Regions from separate parts of the Paenibacillus residui genome, predicted to be linked through region 3. Evidence: riboswitches for the same ligand, from Rfam matches in the RefSeq annotation. Region 3 holds a riboswitch; each other region holds the start of a gene.

The links. Region 3 has a riboswitch for cyclic di-AMP ahead of ACFQ03_RS03040 (TrkH family potassium uptake protein). Riboswitches for the same ligand answer to the same signal wherever they lie in the genome.
Region 1: linked by a shared signal. The riboswitch ahead of ACFQ03_RS07410 (KamA family radical SAM protein) and the one ahead of ACFQ03_RS03040 (TrkH family potassium uptake protein) in region 3 are both predicted to bind cyclic di-AMP.
Region 2: linked by a shared signal. The riboswitch ahead of ACFQ03_RS14285 (LysM peptidoglycan-binding domain-containing protein) and the one ahead of ACFQ03_RS03040 (TrkH family potassium uptake protein) in region 3 are both predicted to bind cyclic di-AMP.
Region 4: linked by a shared signal. The riboswitch ahead of ACFQ03_RS05315 (CAP domain-containing protein) and the one ahead of ACFQ03_RS03040 (TrkH family potassium uptake protein) in region 3 are both predicted to bind cyclic di-AMP.

Annotation. Positions count from the first base shown of each region.
Region 1 covers NZ_JBHTIU010000027.1:66,470-70,682, forward strand. Annotated here, with positions in the region: gene ACFQ03_RS07405 (PsbP-related protein) at 1-828, shown strand, start outside; gene ACFQ03_RS07410 (KamA family radical SAM protein) at 1,076-2,257, opposite strand; cyclic di-AMP (ydaO/yuaA leader) riboswitch at 2,511-2,650, opposite strand; gene ACFQ03_RS07415 (SET domain-containing protein) at 2,924-3,502, shown strand; gene ACFQ03_RS07420 (S-adenosylmethionine decarboxylase related protein) at 3,544-4,213, shown strand, end outside.
Region 2 covers NZ_JBHTIU010000043.1:33,257-37,469, forward strand. Annotated here, with positions in the region: gene ACFQ03_RS14270 (SAM-dependent methyltransferase) at 1-247, shown strand, start outside; gene ACFQ03_RS14275 (FkbM family methyltransferase) at 265-1,032, shown strand; gene ACFQ03_RS14280 (SAM-dependent methyltransferase) at 1,239-2,021, opposite strand; cyclic di-AMP (ydaO/yuaA leader) riboswitch at 2,179-2,347, shown strand; gene ACFQ03_RS14285 (LysM peptidoglycan-binding domain-containing protein) at 2,350-3,153, shown strand; gene ACFQ03_RS14290 (hypothetical protein) at 3,305-4,213, shown strand, end outside.
Region 3 covers NZ_JBHTIU010000008.1:216,836-221,048, forward strand. Annotated here, with positions in the region: gene uvrC (excinuclease ABC subunit UvrC) at 1-277, shown strand, start outside; gene ACFQ03_RS03035 (CPBP family intramembrane glutamic endopeptidase) at 460-2,064, opposite strand; cyclic di-AMP (ydaO/yuaA leader) riboswitch at 2,360-2,495, shown strand; gene ACFQ03_RS03040 (TrkH family potassium uptake protein) at 2,578-3,903, shown strand; gene ACFQ03_RS03045 (potassium channel family protein) at 3,916-4,213, shown strand, end outside.
Region 4 covers NZ_JBHTIU010000016.1:39,216-43,428, reverse strand. Annotated here, with positions in the region: gene ACFQ03_RS05325 (Nramp family divalent metal transporter) at 1-487, opposite strand, end outside; gene ACFQ03_RS05320 (MGDG synthase family glycosyltransferase) at 566-1,789, opposite strand; cyclic di-AMP (ydaO/yuaA leader) riboswitch at 1,984-2,119, shown strand; gene ACFQ03_RS05315 (CAP domain-containing protein) at 2,131-3,006, shown strand; gene ACFQ03_RS05310 (hypothetical protein) at 3,063-4,213, opposite strand, start outside.

The sequences.
Region 1 (4,213 bases), on a different contig from region 3:
GCTGTTCCATTCGCTAAATCGGAATTTGCTGACGATACTACGCTTGATGATTTCATGACCGTTGCTAATCAGAACATCGAAATGACCGCGGAAAATACAAAAATCAGTGAAACCAAAGATATTCAAATTGACGGCATCCCCGCAAAACAAGCCGTTATTTCGGCCGAGATTACCGGTATCAAAGTCCGTTATTTGATTACATACCTGGAGAAAGGCAACCGTTTCTATCAATTGGCTGCCTGGACATTGGATGAACGCTATGATGAGTACGAGGAAGAATTTACTAACGTCATTAATTCTTTCCGGGTTCTGAAAGATGATGTTGAAACTACGGCCGGGAACGGTTCGGATTCCAAGACGAGCGGCAAGGATGTCGTACTTACCGATAGTGCAGACTTGACGGAAATTACACTGCCGGGCGGGTGGACGGAAGCTAATGGGCTGAACGACGAAGCCGACCTCCAAGCCCTTAATCTCTCTGCAGGAAACGAGAACTATCTGATGGTTCTTAACGAGCCCAAGACAGATTTCGACGACGGATTTACGCTGCAAGAATACTACGATTTGATTATGTCCATGCAGACAGACGGTTCTCTCATCGGCAACGCCGTCCATTCCGATCCTGTTGAAACAGATATTAACGGTAACAAAGGCATCCAGTTTGAAGTCCGGGGAGAAGTGGATAAAGTCAAGATCGCTTATCTGTTTACACTGGTAGAATCCGAAAACGGCTTCCACCAAGTAATTTTCTGGACGAATGCCAATAAAATGGATGATAACAAGCAAACTTATATCGACGCAACCAACACGTTTAAAGTTAAGAAGTAATTACACTAACCGGTGAGCTTTCGGAATCGATGCGGGAGCATTTATGGCTGCACGATATCCGGCAGTCCGCGGAATTTATCAAGCAATGGCACTTATTAAATCATTAGCAGGAGCGAAGGGGCGTACCAACGCCCCTTCGCTCTTTTTTCCGGGTGGAAGATTAATCCCGGCTCCGAAAACGCGATGAAGGCGCCTGCCTCAGTCCGGAGCACAGAACGCCTTCGTATTCATATCACTGCTATATTAATTATGACTGGGCTACTCTTGCTCTCCTTCTTTGCGGCATGTCGGGGAGCTCATTGACAGAGACCACCTGATCGGTTTTCTTCCTGGGCTTCTCCCAATACTGTTCATTGCCCGGCAAATCATCGAACCAGGCCGCATCGTCAGGGCAATCCAATACCATAAACCGGCCATAATGCCCCTCTCGGGATTGGTGATATTTCAAATACGCTTTGCCGTCCTGAATCGCCAAAATTTCAATTTTGCCGGAAGTATGGCTCATCGAGAGGCGCACACGCTTACCCAATCCGGAAGTGAGAGCTTTGGCTTCTTCCACGATCTCGTAAGCCCGCTTCAAGGGGAGTACAAAATCTTTGTTACCGGCAACCGGACGGTTGATAAAGAAATAATACGGAGTGACGCCCGCCCAGGATAGCTGGTCTAACAATTCTCCCAGAACGACAGGGTCATCGTTAATTCCTCTCAGCACCGGAGTCTGGTTGACAACAATGGCTCCTGCTTCATGAAGCGCCTGAAATGCCCGTTTCGCTTCCGGTGTAATTTCCCGCGGATGATTAATATGAGCCATTACATATATTCGTTGTTCAGGAGTCGAATAAGTCCGAATCGTATCCAGCAATTCCTGGTCTTCGTATATCCGCATTGGGTTAAAAACGGGGATTTTGGAGCCGAGGCGAATAATTTTGACGTGCTTGATTTCCCGAAGCCGTTGGAAAATCATCTTCAGCTTGGAGGTGGCGAGAATCAGACTGTCTCCGCCTGTCAGCAGGACGTTGTTGATTTCGGGATGCCGGGAAATATATTCAATTCCCGGATCTACATCCAGCATCGCCTCTTTGACATCGTTGCGGAATAGCCGTTTGCGGAAGCAATATCGGCAGTAAGCGCCGCAAACCTCCGACACAATCAACAGAGCTGTTGTCTTATACTTGTGCTGGCAGCCGGGAACCACATAATTCGTGTCCTCGTCGGAAGCATCCCAGCGGCCGTATTCGAGAAGCTCTCCTTCATTGGGAATTACCAGCTTCTTAATGGGATCATGGGGATCTTGCCAATTGATTAATCCTAAATAATAGTCGTTAACCCGAAAAACGAACTTCTCCGTTATTTGCTTAAGCTTTTGTCTCTCTTCCTCCGGTATAGCCGTTATCTTGTCGATATCGGTGATATACTTCGGCTGGGCCATTCCAATTCCTCCTTTATTCTGTTCAAGTCGTGTCTCTTCCTATCTTAGTAATGAGCAGGAACCAAGAGCCTATAGGCGGAGGTTCGCTTAGAATCGATTCTTCGGTATCCACGTTCAACACCCCATTCCAATCAGTGTATAAAAGCAAAAATGTCCCGCCCTGACGGAAAGCCCATCTCTGTCAGCGGCGGGACCCTATACACAAAAAGACCCTACAAGGGTCAAAGTGTAAGCAAGTTTGCTCCTATATCAGTCTTGACCCATCCACTGCAGACGAGGTTAGCTGACGGGCTCGGGAAGATGGTTCCCTACATTCGTAAAGCAATGATTCGCCCCAATAACTGGTTCCCCCGCTTTCCGATGTGATAATCGGAAATTAAGCGTAATCAAATTGTATAGCAGAATAAGGAAATTGTCAACCATTAAGCCTTGACAACCATCCTTTACAAAATCGGCCATCCCCTTCCTTTTACTGCTCAACGCCATTATCCCCTCCCCTAACTGATTGATTTTTTGCCCCTCCCTCGCCGTTATCTTCTCCGCTCCTGCATGACTCCGCGATAGCTAGACCCATTTCTATCACGAAATCTCTCATTATTAAATACTCTATTACTATTAGATAAATCTATTAAATTGCTTTATCAAATTTTGAGGACGGTGGTTTGTATGATTCATCCGGATACGGAGCTTCGCTTCGTTAACGAAAAGATAGGGCTCGGCGTATTCGCGACCAAATTTATTCCTAAAGGAACTATTGTTTGGGTATTGGATGACTTAGATATGATTCTGGACGAGGATTACGTCGATTCTCTGGAACCGCTGCGGCGGGATATCGTCTACAAATACGCCTACCAAAATGAAAAAGGAGAATATGTTCTGTGCTGGGACCACGGAAGATACATCAATCACAGCTTTAATCCTAATTGTATAGGAACGGCGTATGAACTGGAATTAGCGGCGAGGGACATCCATCCCGGCGAAGAGTTAACGAGTGATTATGGAATTTTGGGGGATGAGGAGCCCTTTGTATGTGTGCCGGAGGAAGGCACCTCCCGGACTATAGTCATGCCCGACGATTATTTGCATTATTACCGGTTGTGGGATGAGATGGCCGCGGAAGCCTTCAAATATTTTAATCAGGTGGATCAGCCTCTGAAGCATCTCATTCCCCGCAAATTCAGAAAAAAAGTCCATGCCGTCGCCGCAGGCCTGAGACCGTTGGATTCAATCCTGACTACGTTTTAGCCTTATTCGGCCTGGCTGGAATTTGATGAAAGAGGTGAACGATATTGGCAACTAACTTGGTGATAAGCCTGCTCGGAAGCAGCGGAGGGGTAGCCAAAGCATTGCTTGCCTTGTTAAATCATTCCTGTCAACACGCTTCCGCCCCACTCCACTCCCTTCTTCAGAACAGTCAAATCCATTTGATAGATATCCGGCAGAAACCATTGAATCATTACCGGACAAGATATCCGTCCCTGGCTGACAAACTGGCCGTACATTCGTTCGATTTGGCAGACACGGACCGCTTTAAGGAGCATTTGCTCCATACCCGGACCAATCTCGTTATTGATGTCTCCTGGGCCGATACCGTCGGCATGCTGGAATGCTGCAATGAATTCGGCATTTCCTATATCAACTCGGCTCTGGAAAATACTTGGGTGGACGAAACGGAGGCCGTGGAGAGATTCACCCTGCTGGAAAGATATCGCATTGTAGATGAAGCAAGGGATAAGTATACAAATATGAAAGGAATTCTGTGCTCGGGAATGAACCCGGGGGTCGTCCAGTGGATGGCCATAGAGATGATTAACCGTTACCCCGATGAACGTCCGCTCGCTTGTTATATAGTAGAACAGGATACTTCCTTCTATAGAGATCCGTCCGTCATTCAAGCCAACACCGTCTACTCCTCCTGGTCACCTGAATGTTTCCTTGACGAAGCCATATTAAATT
Region 2 (4,213 bases), on a different contig from region 3:
ATTGCCCGTCCAGGTATACCGCTTCGAAGTGCGGATAGAAATAGTCGGCGCAGGCCACTTTACGTTGGATATCACGTCCAATGCCGCTAATAAATTGTTGTGGCAAAAACACTTGTTCCTAACGTCTCAGCTGCAGGAAGTCATCTATTTGCATGAGGATGAAAAAGATGTCGAAGTGCGTTTATATAAGCACGATATGAACGCTTGCGCGGTGCGTGTGCCGTCGATTTACTTGGCACCGTTATAGCGGAAGGGGAGATTGATTTGACCAGACCTCATTATTACTTGGGTGACCACACCGTATTAACAAATATAAATCACGGCCCTTATATGTTTCTGGATACACGGGACCCGGTTAACTTAGCCATTCTATTAACGGGCGATTGGGAGAAATGGATTACAGACATTATGTTGACGATCGTCAAACCTGGAATGACCGTGCTCGATATCGGGGCGCATACCGGCTTTTTCTCTATTTTATCAGGGCATTTGGTAGGGCCTACCGGCCAGGTGCATGCGTTCGAGCCGAACCCTTTTCACCATAGAAATCTGTTAAAAAGCATTTCCTTCAACGGGATGTACGGGCGTGTCCATCTGCACCGGGTCGCGCTGTCCAATCAAAGAGGGGAAACCGAATTTCAGACGATAGGGGATGGCGGGACAAGCATCCAATTTTTAGGAATCGAAGCTATCAACGAGCCGACAATGTTCAAAGTCAAGCAAGGATTGCTCACCGACTTCCTTCCCAGCCTTAAAGCGGACGTGATTAAAATCGATGTAGACGGGGCGGAGCCGTTGATTATGGATAGCGTGTTTGAAGTGATCGACCACAATCCTTCCATCATCATTCTTATGGAGTATTTGCCGGTTATATGGCGCGGGGGAGAACCGGGGCCCGTTCTGCAGAAATTTGTCCAGCGCGGCTTCCAGTTCCATATTTTGCGCCATGATGGCCGGGTGGAGCCTACCAATGCGGCGGTATTGGAGGCTCATAGAGACCTTTATCACTTGGATTTGCTGATTGTCCGCTGAAGCTGCGCCTGTATCCAGGAGCAGTGACCACATTTTAAGAGATGGGAACGGAGCAAGCGGCAAGCAAGTGTCATCGTTTTACTTATCAGCTCCCTGCAGTGCACACTTGCATAGCTGGGCCCAAACCATAAATTAAGCCGAAACTAATAAAAATCGTAAGAAGGTATCCTTCTTACGATTTTTTGCGCTTATGGACAGAAGAACGGTCATTTCGCTTTCTCAATGATAAGCCCTATCGAGGTAGTGACATATTGCGCCAACAGCAGTCTTAAGTGCGGATTTGAATGGGGGGGAACATCAATATGGCGGTCTATCGGGCCGGTGCCTACCGAATAATCGACTTCTATGGAATGTCCTTGTGCGCGCAGCGTATGGACCATCCATTCGATGTCCTTAAGGCGGAAGAGGACCGTAGGGCCTTCTTCCAGCGTCTGGTCGTTGGAGGAAAGGTTGAATTCGGTCGTATGAATGGCAACTCCCCCGGGCTTCAGGCAGTTCATTTGGTTCAAGATAAACTGCTTGCCCAGCGCAATCGATCCACAGTGCTCGAAGGAGCAGGAGGACCAGGTAAAATCGAATTGGTTAAATAAATGCGGAGGAATCGCATTCATATTGACCACTTCAAAGGTAACCCGCTGACGAAATAATTCAGGATCGCATAACCCTCTTTCATTCAAATCCTGAATACCTGCGGCATGCATGTTGGATTGCGCCCAGCCCTGTACGGAGGCGGAGGGAGCATCCAGATCGGTGGCCGTGATATAGCAGCCTCTGGAAGCAAATAAGGAGGCGAGCGGCTCTTTGCCGACACCAAATCCCAATCCTCTTCTGCCGGGGCCTAGCATTCCCCGTTCCAACAACCCTTGATAGATATAACAGTATTCCCACAGCTTTCGATGATACTGCAGAGGCTCCTTCAAGGCGAGGCAAGCTTCCTGTAGCCAGACGGACTCGAAGTCCTGTTGTTTGCACACCTGTGAAATCAACATTGAACGGATCGCTCCTTCTGCGAAGAGGATTTGAAAATAGTCCAAATGCAGTGATGTTTCTATGGTATGCGTATCTTCGGAAGGAAGGCACGGCACAGGGCCAGAGCAGCAGAGTCTTTCCATATTTTACTCGTTTAACCGGCTACTAAAATATGCTAGACTTTAACCGCCGAAACTTCAATAAATTTTCTTGAAGTGCGGGGGACGGTATGTGCCGACAATTGGGCTTGCTCGGCACTTGGGGTGAGTCGCTTATATTAGCGTAGGGATACTTCCTTTTCTCCCGAATCCGACAACTAACTCCGCAGGCAGCGAAAAGGAGCTCAGTATGAAACGATTGGTTAAAACAACAGTAATAGCGTTTACATTAAGTGTGTCTTTGGCCAGTTTGTCTTCTCCGGCTTTCGCCGCATCCTATCAGGTTCAGGATAATGATAGTTTATGGACAATCTCCGAGAAGAATCAGTTATCCTTGGAGGCCGTTATCAATGCCAACATGGGAGTGGATATGTATAACCTGCAAAGCGGCCAGACGATTACGCTTCCAGTATCTACGGAGCATTCTTATGCCGTGCAGAAGGGGGATTCCTTCTGGACAATAGCGCAGAAATTAAATATTCCTCTAGACTTGTTAATGGCGGCCAATTCTCAATATGATCCCTATAATTTATATCCGGGGCTTGTGCTGGAATTGCCGGAAGGCTACACGAATTCGAACCACTCGGTAGCTGCCTTAAGTGCGAGTCCGGAGTCTGCTCCGGCGCCTGCGAGCAATGCGCAAACGATAACGACGCCGACGGGCGAAACCTATACTTACAGCAAAGTTATACAGGCTTCCGCTACCGCTTATTCCGCCTCGCATGAAGAGAACGGATGGGGGCCTGTCGATTACTACGGCAATCCTCTGAAACTGGGAACGATAGCCGTAGATCCGGCAGTCATTCCTATGAATTCTACCGTTTATATTACCGGTTATAACAGTCAGGGGCTTCCTGTCGGAGGAATGATCGGCAAGGCAACCGACCAGGGCGGAGCGATTAAGGGCGACCGGATTGACATCTTTATGCCGGGCAGCCGTTCAACTGCAAGCCAATTCGGCATTCAGAACGTAACCGTTTATGTATTGAACTAAAGATACGGCATCCTAATGATTTGCATAAACGATCAGTCTCGTAATAGGCGAGGCTGATTTTTTTTCAATGAACATGGGCGGGATCAAACCAACCTGCGGGCTCAAGCATACTTTGTAATTATCCGGGTGTAAGCCTGCAGGGAGGTGCAAGATGGGGATAGAGCTGATCGGAATCCATTGGGTGTACGTAGGGTTTGTCGTCATGATTATCGGCTGCATGATCATGAGAAGGGATACATCGCTTGTATGTATAGCCGGAATCTTTCTGCTCGGCTGGTTGGCTACATCGTCCTTAAGCCAATCTGTAAGCGGAATCTTCAACAGCTTTATCTATGCGATCACAGAGCTGTTGAATACGATACTGATTATTTCGATTATCGTGTCCATGGGCCGGGTGTTAACGAGAACGGGAATTAATGAAACGATGGTGTCCCCCTTTATCCGACTGATGAGAAGTCCCGGCCTAGCCTATTGGACAGTCGGATTGGTCATGCTGGTTATTTCCTTCTTCTTCTGGCCGTCTCCCGCCGTGGCGCTCATCGGGGCCGTGCTGCTGCCGGCTGCGGTTCGGGTCGGTCTGCCGCCGCTCGGTGTTGCCATCGCAATGAATTTGTTCGGCCACGGCATAGCCTTATCGGGGGACTTCGTCATTCAGGGGGCTCCCAAGCTGACGGCCGACGCTGCGGGTATACCGGTCTCCGAGGTTGTCCAGGCCAGCATTCCGTTAGTTCTGGTCATGGGAACGGTGACGACTGTAGCTGCCTTCTGGCTGATGCGCCGGGAGATGGCAGCCGGGAAGCTTACTCTCGCTACCGGAGCGGTCCGCAAGGGGGAAGCCAGAGCGGAAGGAGGAGAGGACCCCCTGGCCGCTGCCCTGCCGGACAAAGCCAAAAAAATTATGGCCGTCATCATTCCACTGTTATTTGTTGGCGACTTGGCAGCCATGTATTTCTTCAAGCTGCAGGGAGGGGAGGCAACGGCTCTGGTCGGGGGAACCTCAGTGGTCATTCTGATCACCATCACCCTGCTTGCTCATCGCAACCGGGGACTGGAGAGAACG
Region 3 (4,213 bases):
CATACAGGATGAGGTTCACCGGTTTGCCATTACCTTCCACCGCGAACAACGGGGCAAATCGATGGTGGCCTCCCAATTGGATGCCATTCCCGGTATTGGCGAGAAGCGGCGGAAGCTGCTGCTGAAGCATTTCGGCTCCCTGAAAAAAATAAGAGAAGCGGCCGTTGAGGATTTTCGCCCGTTAGGCATCGGTGAGAAGCTGGCGGAAACTATTCTTTCATCCCTCCGCGAGGACAAGAAGACCGAGGAGGAGGGCGACTCAGTCGTCTTTGATTAAACGGCTTAATGCATATAAAAAGTGCACCTTTAATGATCCCTGTAAAACAGGGTTTAAGGTGCACTTTTTTTTGAAATATAAGAAAGATAAGTTTCACCTAAACGCGTCTGTCCAAAGGACGGAATAGCCGTTTATCGTTGACCGGCCTTCCGGGATCCGGGAATTCTCTCGGCCGATTCCGGTTATACCGTAGACGCGGGGCCCGATCGTTTACGGAACAGGCTGTGGATCCACATCAATATATATCCGGTTATAGCCGGCATCAGGATATACCCAACCCCGATCAGAATATTCGATGTGCTGGGTGTAGTCGTCATCAGTGACAAAGCCATCAGAATAATATCCATCGTGACATGGGTAAAGATGGCGGTCATCAAGCCGTATTTCAGGAAAATGTATCCAAAGATGATCCCCAGCACGGCCACCTCGAACAACCTTGTGTAGCTAGGATAAATCGTGTAGCCGGTATGGCCCAAGGCCCAAATGATGCTCGGCACCAGGACTGCCAGGAAGCGGAGGCGGAACCACTTCTGAAACAAGGCGATGCCGAAGAGCCGATACATAATTTCTTCGGAGGTTCCCGCCATCCACGCAAGAAGCGGGAATAAGGCGGGCCAATACATGTTGAGCACGGATTGGGTCGGATCGTTGACTGCGAATGAATCGAAGGCTTCGCCGGCAATGAAGAACAGAACCTGCTGTACCCCGAGAATAAACAAACAGAGCAAATATCCTCGGCCCATTCCGTAAAACATATCCTCCCCAAAGTTGGAATCTCGCCATCTTGGCCAAGGATTCCAGCCCTGCGCTCTCCATAATTGGTCACCGGATATGGCTGCAAAATATTGTGCGCCCGCCAGCAGCGCAATAATTAGAAAGGTAAACACAATATAGACTACGTTGAAGATAGCGGCATCCTCCGGAGGAATTTGTGTGCTTGCTCCCGGCCAGCTATTTATCGTGTGAAGGCCGTATAGCCCGGCGAAAATAAGAGCAAAGAGGATTCCCCGCGAGAACCGGACCTTCTTCCGGTTAATAATAACGAGGATCAAGGCCGCAATACTCAAAAGAAACATGCCGCCCAGTCCGATATAAGACATCAGGCCGGCAGACCGCTCCTGCCCGGCAAGCCATTGGCGGAAGCTTTCCGGAACCGAGAAGGAAGGAACGAAGCCTACAACTTCCTCTCCTCTTACGGCCACTCCGAGCTGCAGCCTGGATTCGCCGATGCTCTCCTTGGCACTTTCGTACATGAGCAGGCTGCTTCGGGACCCTTGCATCAGCTGCAAATCCGCCGGATCATATCCGTTCTCGGCCAGGAAGCTTTCGGCCAGCAAGCGCCGGCTTTCTTGAGAGCCTGAGGAGGCAGGGGCCGCTTGCTTCTGATTCCATGCCGTCACCTTGGGTTCATTCAATCCGACAAAAATGATCCAATTCAGACGATTTCTCGAATCGAACATTTGAACTTCCCAATAATCGAGAGGATAATTGTCTCCATACCGGGTGCTGTATTCCTCGGTCAGCTTCGCTTTTTGCAAATAACCGCTCAAGCCTTTGTCCGACTGATAAATAATATTGATCTTGTTAGGGGTGTAGTCCGGTTGTTTGGTGTGGACGAATTGCCGGGCCAGGTCGGCCGCTTGCTCTTCAGTCACCTTCGGCCCGGACAATTCTTCCTCTACGCCGTTAACGCCGGGAAGCAGGTTGATCAGGATGACGCCGAAGTATAACACTATGCCGATAATGGCCAGCCAAATAAGAGGACGGTTTATTCTGTGTGGAACCACGGGCATTCTCCTCCGCAATAATCTTCTTCATTCCAAAGTACCATAGATAACGGCCTGTTTCCAGTGATTACCTCTGCTTGGGCCGTGTCTCTTCACCGTTATCGAAAATACGGAAACCGCTTGATAGCTTCAAGAAACGACTCGTCTTATTCAATGCAAGGCAAGGAAATCGCGTGAAAATAAAATGAAATCTTGCATTGCCTGACCATTTTGCCCGAATACTTCCTTACAGCATGATTTTTTCCTAAAATACAGACTTTGTATACCGACCAAAAGCAGGATATAATCGTTATCAATTAAATAGAAGCCGAATTTCTTTTAGAAAGCGGGGGAACCATTTAACTGGGGTGAATTTTGCTAGTTCCAATGCAAATAGGGTGCCTGCACACCCGAATCCGTCAGCTAACCTCGTAGGCTTGCTGTCAGGATACCATACGCCTAAAGCATTGGTTTTCCAGTGCTTTTTTTGTTTCCAGAGGAGAATGAACGTTGCTGAAACGATTGTTTACGAAAATGCATCCGCCGCAAATTTTGGCTTCCGGATTTATCATCATTATACTGATAGGAACCATCCTGCTGACGACTCCGATGGCGTCGGTTGACGGCCGTTCCGTGCCCTTCGTGGATGCATTGTTCACGGCTACTTCAGCCATGTGTCTGACGGGGCTCGTAGTTGTGGATACGGCGACGACCTATTCCGTCTTCGGCCAGATGGTCATTATGCTGCTTATCCAGATTGGCGGCCTGGGCTTTATGACGATGTCGACGCTTTTTGCCCTGGTGCTCAAAAAAAGAATATCGCTCCGTGAGCGGCTTATTCTTCAAGAGGCGCTCAATCAGAACAGCATGGAAGGAATCGTCCGCCTCATCCGCAAAATCATTATTTACTCGCTGAGTATAGAGTTCGTGGCCTTCGTCCTGCTTACTTTGCGCTGGTCCGTTGATTTTCCGTTCGCGGAAGCTGTCTACTTCGGAATGTTTCATGCCATTTCGTTGTTTAATAATGCCGGCTTCGATTTATTCGGGGGAGTCAGCGGCCGATTCAGCGGGCTCGCGCTGTTTACGAACGACCCGATCGTCAGCATTATAGCTATGGCCCTGATTATTCTGGGCGGAATCGGATTTATCGTGATGTCCGACTTGATGGAATATAAGAAGCGGAAGAGGCTTCTGCTGCATACGAAAGTAGTTCTGTTCACATCGGCGGTTCTTATAGTCGGAGGGGCGGTGGTCATCTTCACCTTCGAATTTACTAATCCGGCTACGCTCGGGCCTCTTAATGGAGGAAGCAAGGTGTTAGCCTCCTTCTTCCACGCGGTTTCCCCGCGCTCGGGTGGAGTGAGCACGCTCGATGTCGGCTCGTTCAGACAGGCCACTCAATTCTTCCTGATTATTCTGATGTTCATCGGGGCTTCGCCCGGTTCGACCGGGGGAGGTATCAAGACAACGACCTTCGCTATCCTGATCGGGGCCATGATAGCGATGGTTCGAGGCAAGGACGACATCGTCATGTTTCGCCATCGGCTGGCCAAGGACCGGATTTATAAAGCCATTACGCTAACATTGTTCGCCCTGGTTATCGTTATCATTTCGGCCATGGTGTTGTCTACTACGGAGAACCATCAATTCTTGATGATCCTGTTCGAAGTTACTTCAGCCTTCGGTACGGTTGGATTGTCTATGGGGTTGACTCCGGAGCTGTCGACGATCGGAAAAATCATCATTTCCTTTCTAATGTTTCTTGGCCGGCTTGGACCTCTAACATTAGCCTATGCACTAAATCCGAAGAAAGAGAAAGAATTGTTCCGGTACCCGGAAGGCAAAATTACGATTGGATAGGAGCTTGAAACCATGGAAGGAAATCAGTATGTGGTAATCGGACTGGGCCGATTCGGATCCAGCTTGGCTAAAGAGCTGGTGAAACTGGGATACGAGGTACTGGGGATCGACAAGTGCGAGGAAATCGTTAATGAAATGAGCGGAGAGCTGACCTATACCGTTGAAGCCGATTCTACGGATGAAGATATGCTCAGGTCGCTGGGCATCCGAAATTTCGATTGTGCGGTCGTGGCGATAGGCGACGATATACAGGCCAGCATTCTGACAGCCATTGTACTGAAGGACCTCGGGATCAAGAAGGTGGTGGCCA
Region 4 (4,213 bases), on a different contig from region 3:
CGACCATAACCAGCATCATTTTTTCCAACACTTTGTAGAAATTTTTGGTAAAGAGCAGAGACATGCCAAGCAAAGTCGTAATGATCACCCATACCGGCGTTGAAGTCTGGGTCAGATCGGCAATGGCCAGCCCCGAACCGATGGAATTTCCCGCCTGAAAGGAAGAGGTGACCAGGCAAGCACCGATCCCGATGACGACTGTAACGGCTTTACCCCATTTCTCACGAATAACCGACAATAGGGAACGGTTCGCAGCCATCCCGATTCTGGCGCTCATTTCGGTAAAGGCTAACATAAAACAAACCGATATTACCATGACCCACAGCAGATCGTAGCCATAAATGCTGCCCAGCTTGGAGGTAAGCGTGATGCTCCCAGGCCCGAGGACCAGTGCCGCTGTAATCAGGGAAGGGCCTAATGTGCCCAGCCACCGGGCTAAGGACGAGGAAGATGTTCTGCGATCTGGCAGTTGCGACGGGTTGTTCATTCAGAATACCCCCTTGACTTAATGATGAAGCGCTTACGTAATTGTATTTTAGTGAGCGTATGTTTAAATGACAAGTCTTTAATTTGTCTTTAAATTGAGAGAGGAGGTAAGCTCCTTAAGAATTCGATTTGTGATTTTATCCGAAGCGCCGCCGCAGCCCGCAAATCGGTCATAGGTGAAATTGAAGCGGTCCGAATCGGAAGCATTCCACAACGCTTTCATATGTTCGTCTAAGCTTTCTCCGGTTAACATTTTCATCTTGGCTTCCATTCTTTCCCGTTCAGATCGGTCTAAGGAAGTCATCATTCCGATCTGCTTGACTAACTCGCGGGGACAGCGGGCAATCGCTGCTACGCCTTGACTCTGGAGGTACAGGGCGTTATCCGCTTCCTGCCCCGGCAGGGGGCGATAAACAATAATGGGAAGGCGGGAGGCGAGAGCTTCCGTTAATGTGATTCCTCCGGCTTTGGTCACTATGCATGCGGAAGAGGCCATCAATTCCGCCATTTGTTCAACGAAGCCGTAAATCTCCACATTCGGGTCATTCCCGAAATTTTTTGCGATGGAGTTAAACAGGGCCCGGTTTCTTCCGCATACGACAGCTATACGGGCATCCTTCAGTTCTCTGCGAATGAGGGAAATCACCTCGGATAAATTGCGAAGAATACCGTTGGCGCCGGCCATTACCAGGACCCGGAGGAAAGTGCGGGCAGCTGCCGGATCCCGGTCGGACACGGTTTGTTCCCTGAGATGTACGGATGGAAAGGAGGAACGGATCGGTATGCCGCTTACGGCAACGCGTCCGGGATCGATTCCCTGCTCGAGAATGGATTTCTTCAAGTCGGGGGTGGCTACGAACAACAGGTCATATTCCGAGTATATCCAACGGTTGTGCAGAGCGAAGTCCGTCAAGATCGTAAACGTAGGAATGTTAGCTCCGCTTCTTCCGCGAATGGCAGGCATCGGAAAAGTACAGATGAGAACATCCGGCTTCTCCCGGGAGATCAGCTGCATCAGCTTCTTGGCCCCCCATGCTTTCAACCCTTTGTTCAGCATCCGCTGAGGCTTCATATTTTGGGTACATCTATATATCCAGCCATAGATGTACGGGAAATATTGGGAAGACATCTTGTAGAACTGTTGAACAGCCCGGTCCAAAAATGGATACGACTCCCCATATAAGTCCACGAGCTTCACTGCCTTGAACCCCCTCCGGGATAAAGTCTCCTGAAGAGCCCGTGCCGCCTGGAGATGGCCGTCCCCGTAGCTTGCATACAGAATAAGTGCTTTTAATCCATACATATAAGCATCCGTCCTGCCCTTGAAATGGAAGAGAAGTATTATTGCCGGTTCGCCACATAAGATGATCTTTTACGATTGAGGTATATGTATTTAATGTGTTCTCATATGCGGAAAATCATGTACCGTATCAGGGCAATTGTATGAATTACCAAACATTGTAGAATGAAAGGGCTAATCTAGCATGTTACAATCTAGTAGAAATTCGGCCGAAGCACAATCTAGTGCGCGGGGGAACCAATAGTGGGGGTGAAGCGGCTTTGCAAGCCGTAGGGCGATTACTCTTTGACCCGAACCCGTCAGCTAACTTCGCAGGCCAAACAAAGAGGAGGAAACTGAACACCATGAAGAAACACATTAAGAAAGTTGCTCTTTCCGGAGTTTTGCTCGTGGGGACTATGTTGTCTGCCAATGCAGCATTCGCTGCTCCGCAAACATTTCATTCTGGTGATGCAGTAAACCATATCACCAAGAAGTACGGGATTGACCTTGAATCCTTGTTCAAGAATCATCCCAAGTTCAGCAAATTTATCATTATAGGACAAGACGGATTTAAGTTTGATTTCTCTTGCAATCCTATACCTGACAAAGGAAACGGAAGCAAGCCTGCACCATCCAAGCCGGATAAAGGCGATCAGGGAAGCAAGCCCGCGCCATCCAAGCCGGATAAAGGCGATCAGGGAAGCAAGCCCGCGCCATCCAAGCCGGATCAAGGCAATCAGGGAAGCAAGCCTGCACCATCCAAGCCGGATCAAGGCAATCAGGGAAGCAAGCCTGCACCGACCCAGCCAAACCAAGGCGATCAGGGCAACAAACCTGCCCCGACTCAACCTGACCAAGGTCAATCCGATATTTCTCAATATGCTAAAGAAGTAGCAGAATTGGTGAATCAGGAACGGGCGAAGGCCGGACTGAAGCCTCTGCAGCTGGATTCCGCACTTTCCGCTATGGCGTTGGATAAAGCCAAAGATATGTATCATAACAATTACTTTGACCATAATTCGCCAACCTACGGCTCTCCGTTCGATATGATGGACACTTACGGCATCAAATATTCATATGCCGGAGAGAACATTGCCAAAGGCCAACGCACACCCGAGGAAGTTATGAATGCATGGATGAACAGCCCGGGCCACAAAAAGAACATCATGAGTCCTAATTTCACCAAAATAGGCGTAGCTTATTACCAAGGGGAATGGGTACAAGAATTTATCGGTTAATAAAATAACCAAAACGAAAGAGACCGACGCTTATGCGTCCGGTCTCTTTTTTTTCATCATGAGTCCAGGTCTTTCCAGCCTCCATAAGAGAAGAAGCTGATTCCGGCAGCCCCCGCTTCTTGAGCGACAAGCTTATATTTTTCCCAAAGAGGTTGATCGATCGGGAATTCGTCTGACCGCAGCAGCCCTGCATATAGAGGCACTTTATTTTCGGAACGGGCTATTTGCTCCCGGATGATCTGTCCGAAGCTTTCGGGGGTGAGCCAATAGTTCATGGGGCACACAAAATCCATCAGCCCTTCCTTGATCCACTCCCACCATTTCTGGCCGAACTGCTCATATTCACTGCCGGGATGGAAAGGCTCATTTCTCAGTTCGTTTCCGTAAGGCGAATTGTACCAGATTGCCGCAGACAGCTGCGCTTCCTTGCGTTGAGCCGTGATCTCCCGCCGGATATTTCGAACAACTCCGGTAATCAATGAGGAGCGGAACGCATACCAATCCTCCGCATGATGCTTCAGAATCCAATCCGCCCGCTGCCGGGTCTCTTCCAACTCGTCAGGGATCGAGAGATTAAACTCCCGTGCCAACCTTTCCAGGCAGCGCTCGCAGAAGCAATAATGGTAAGAACGTCTGAGATGCAAATGACGGCCAATTGGAGGATCATTATAATGATTGAGGGCTTGTTCCACAAAGAAGGTAGTTGTCGTCCCGTTCGCCGTCGTCAGCTTCAGAGGCTCCCCGGCACGGGGAATAACCGTCCAATGCCCCGCCTGATTCGTATCGATAGACAAGCGGCTCTCATAATGATAGAAACGGATGAAATCCAGATGAATCCCTGCCAATCCGGGATGCTTGACCAGCATATCTTTGCAGCGGCCGGCAATGAACGAGACAACATCCGGATTCGAGGGATCCAGAACATAGCGGCGGCCTGCCAAAGGCTCGTCCCAATTGGAAATTCCTTCATAATCGACGCAGTACGCCTCCCTGGATTGGAAAGGAAGACTTGCTCTATCTTCAGCCCGAAGCTGGAGGGTACCGATCATCCCGTGTATTTCAATGCCTGCCTTTGAGCACGCCTCCACGACCGAATCCATCTGTTCAGCGAATTCCGCCGCCGGATTCGTCCAATCGTGCAGATGAAGCAGAAGCTTGCCCACCCTATGCCGTGCGCACCACTCCACTAACTTCTCTGTATCCCCTA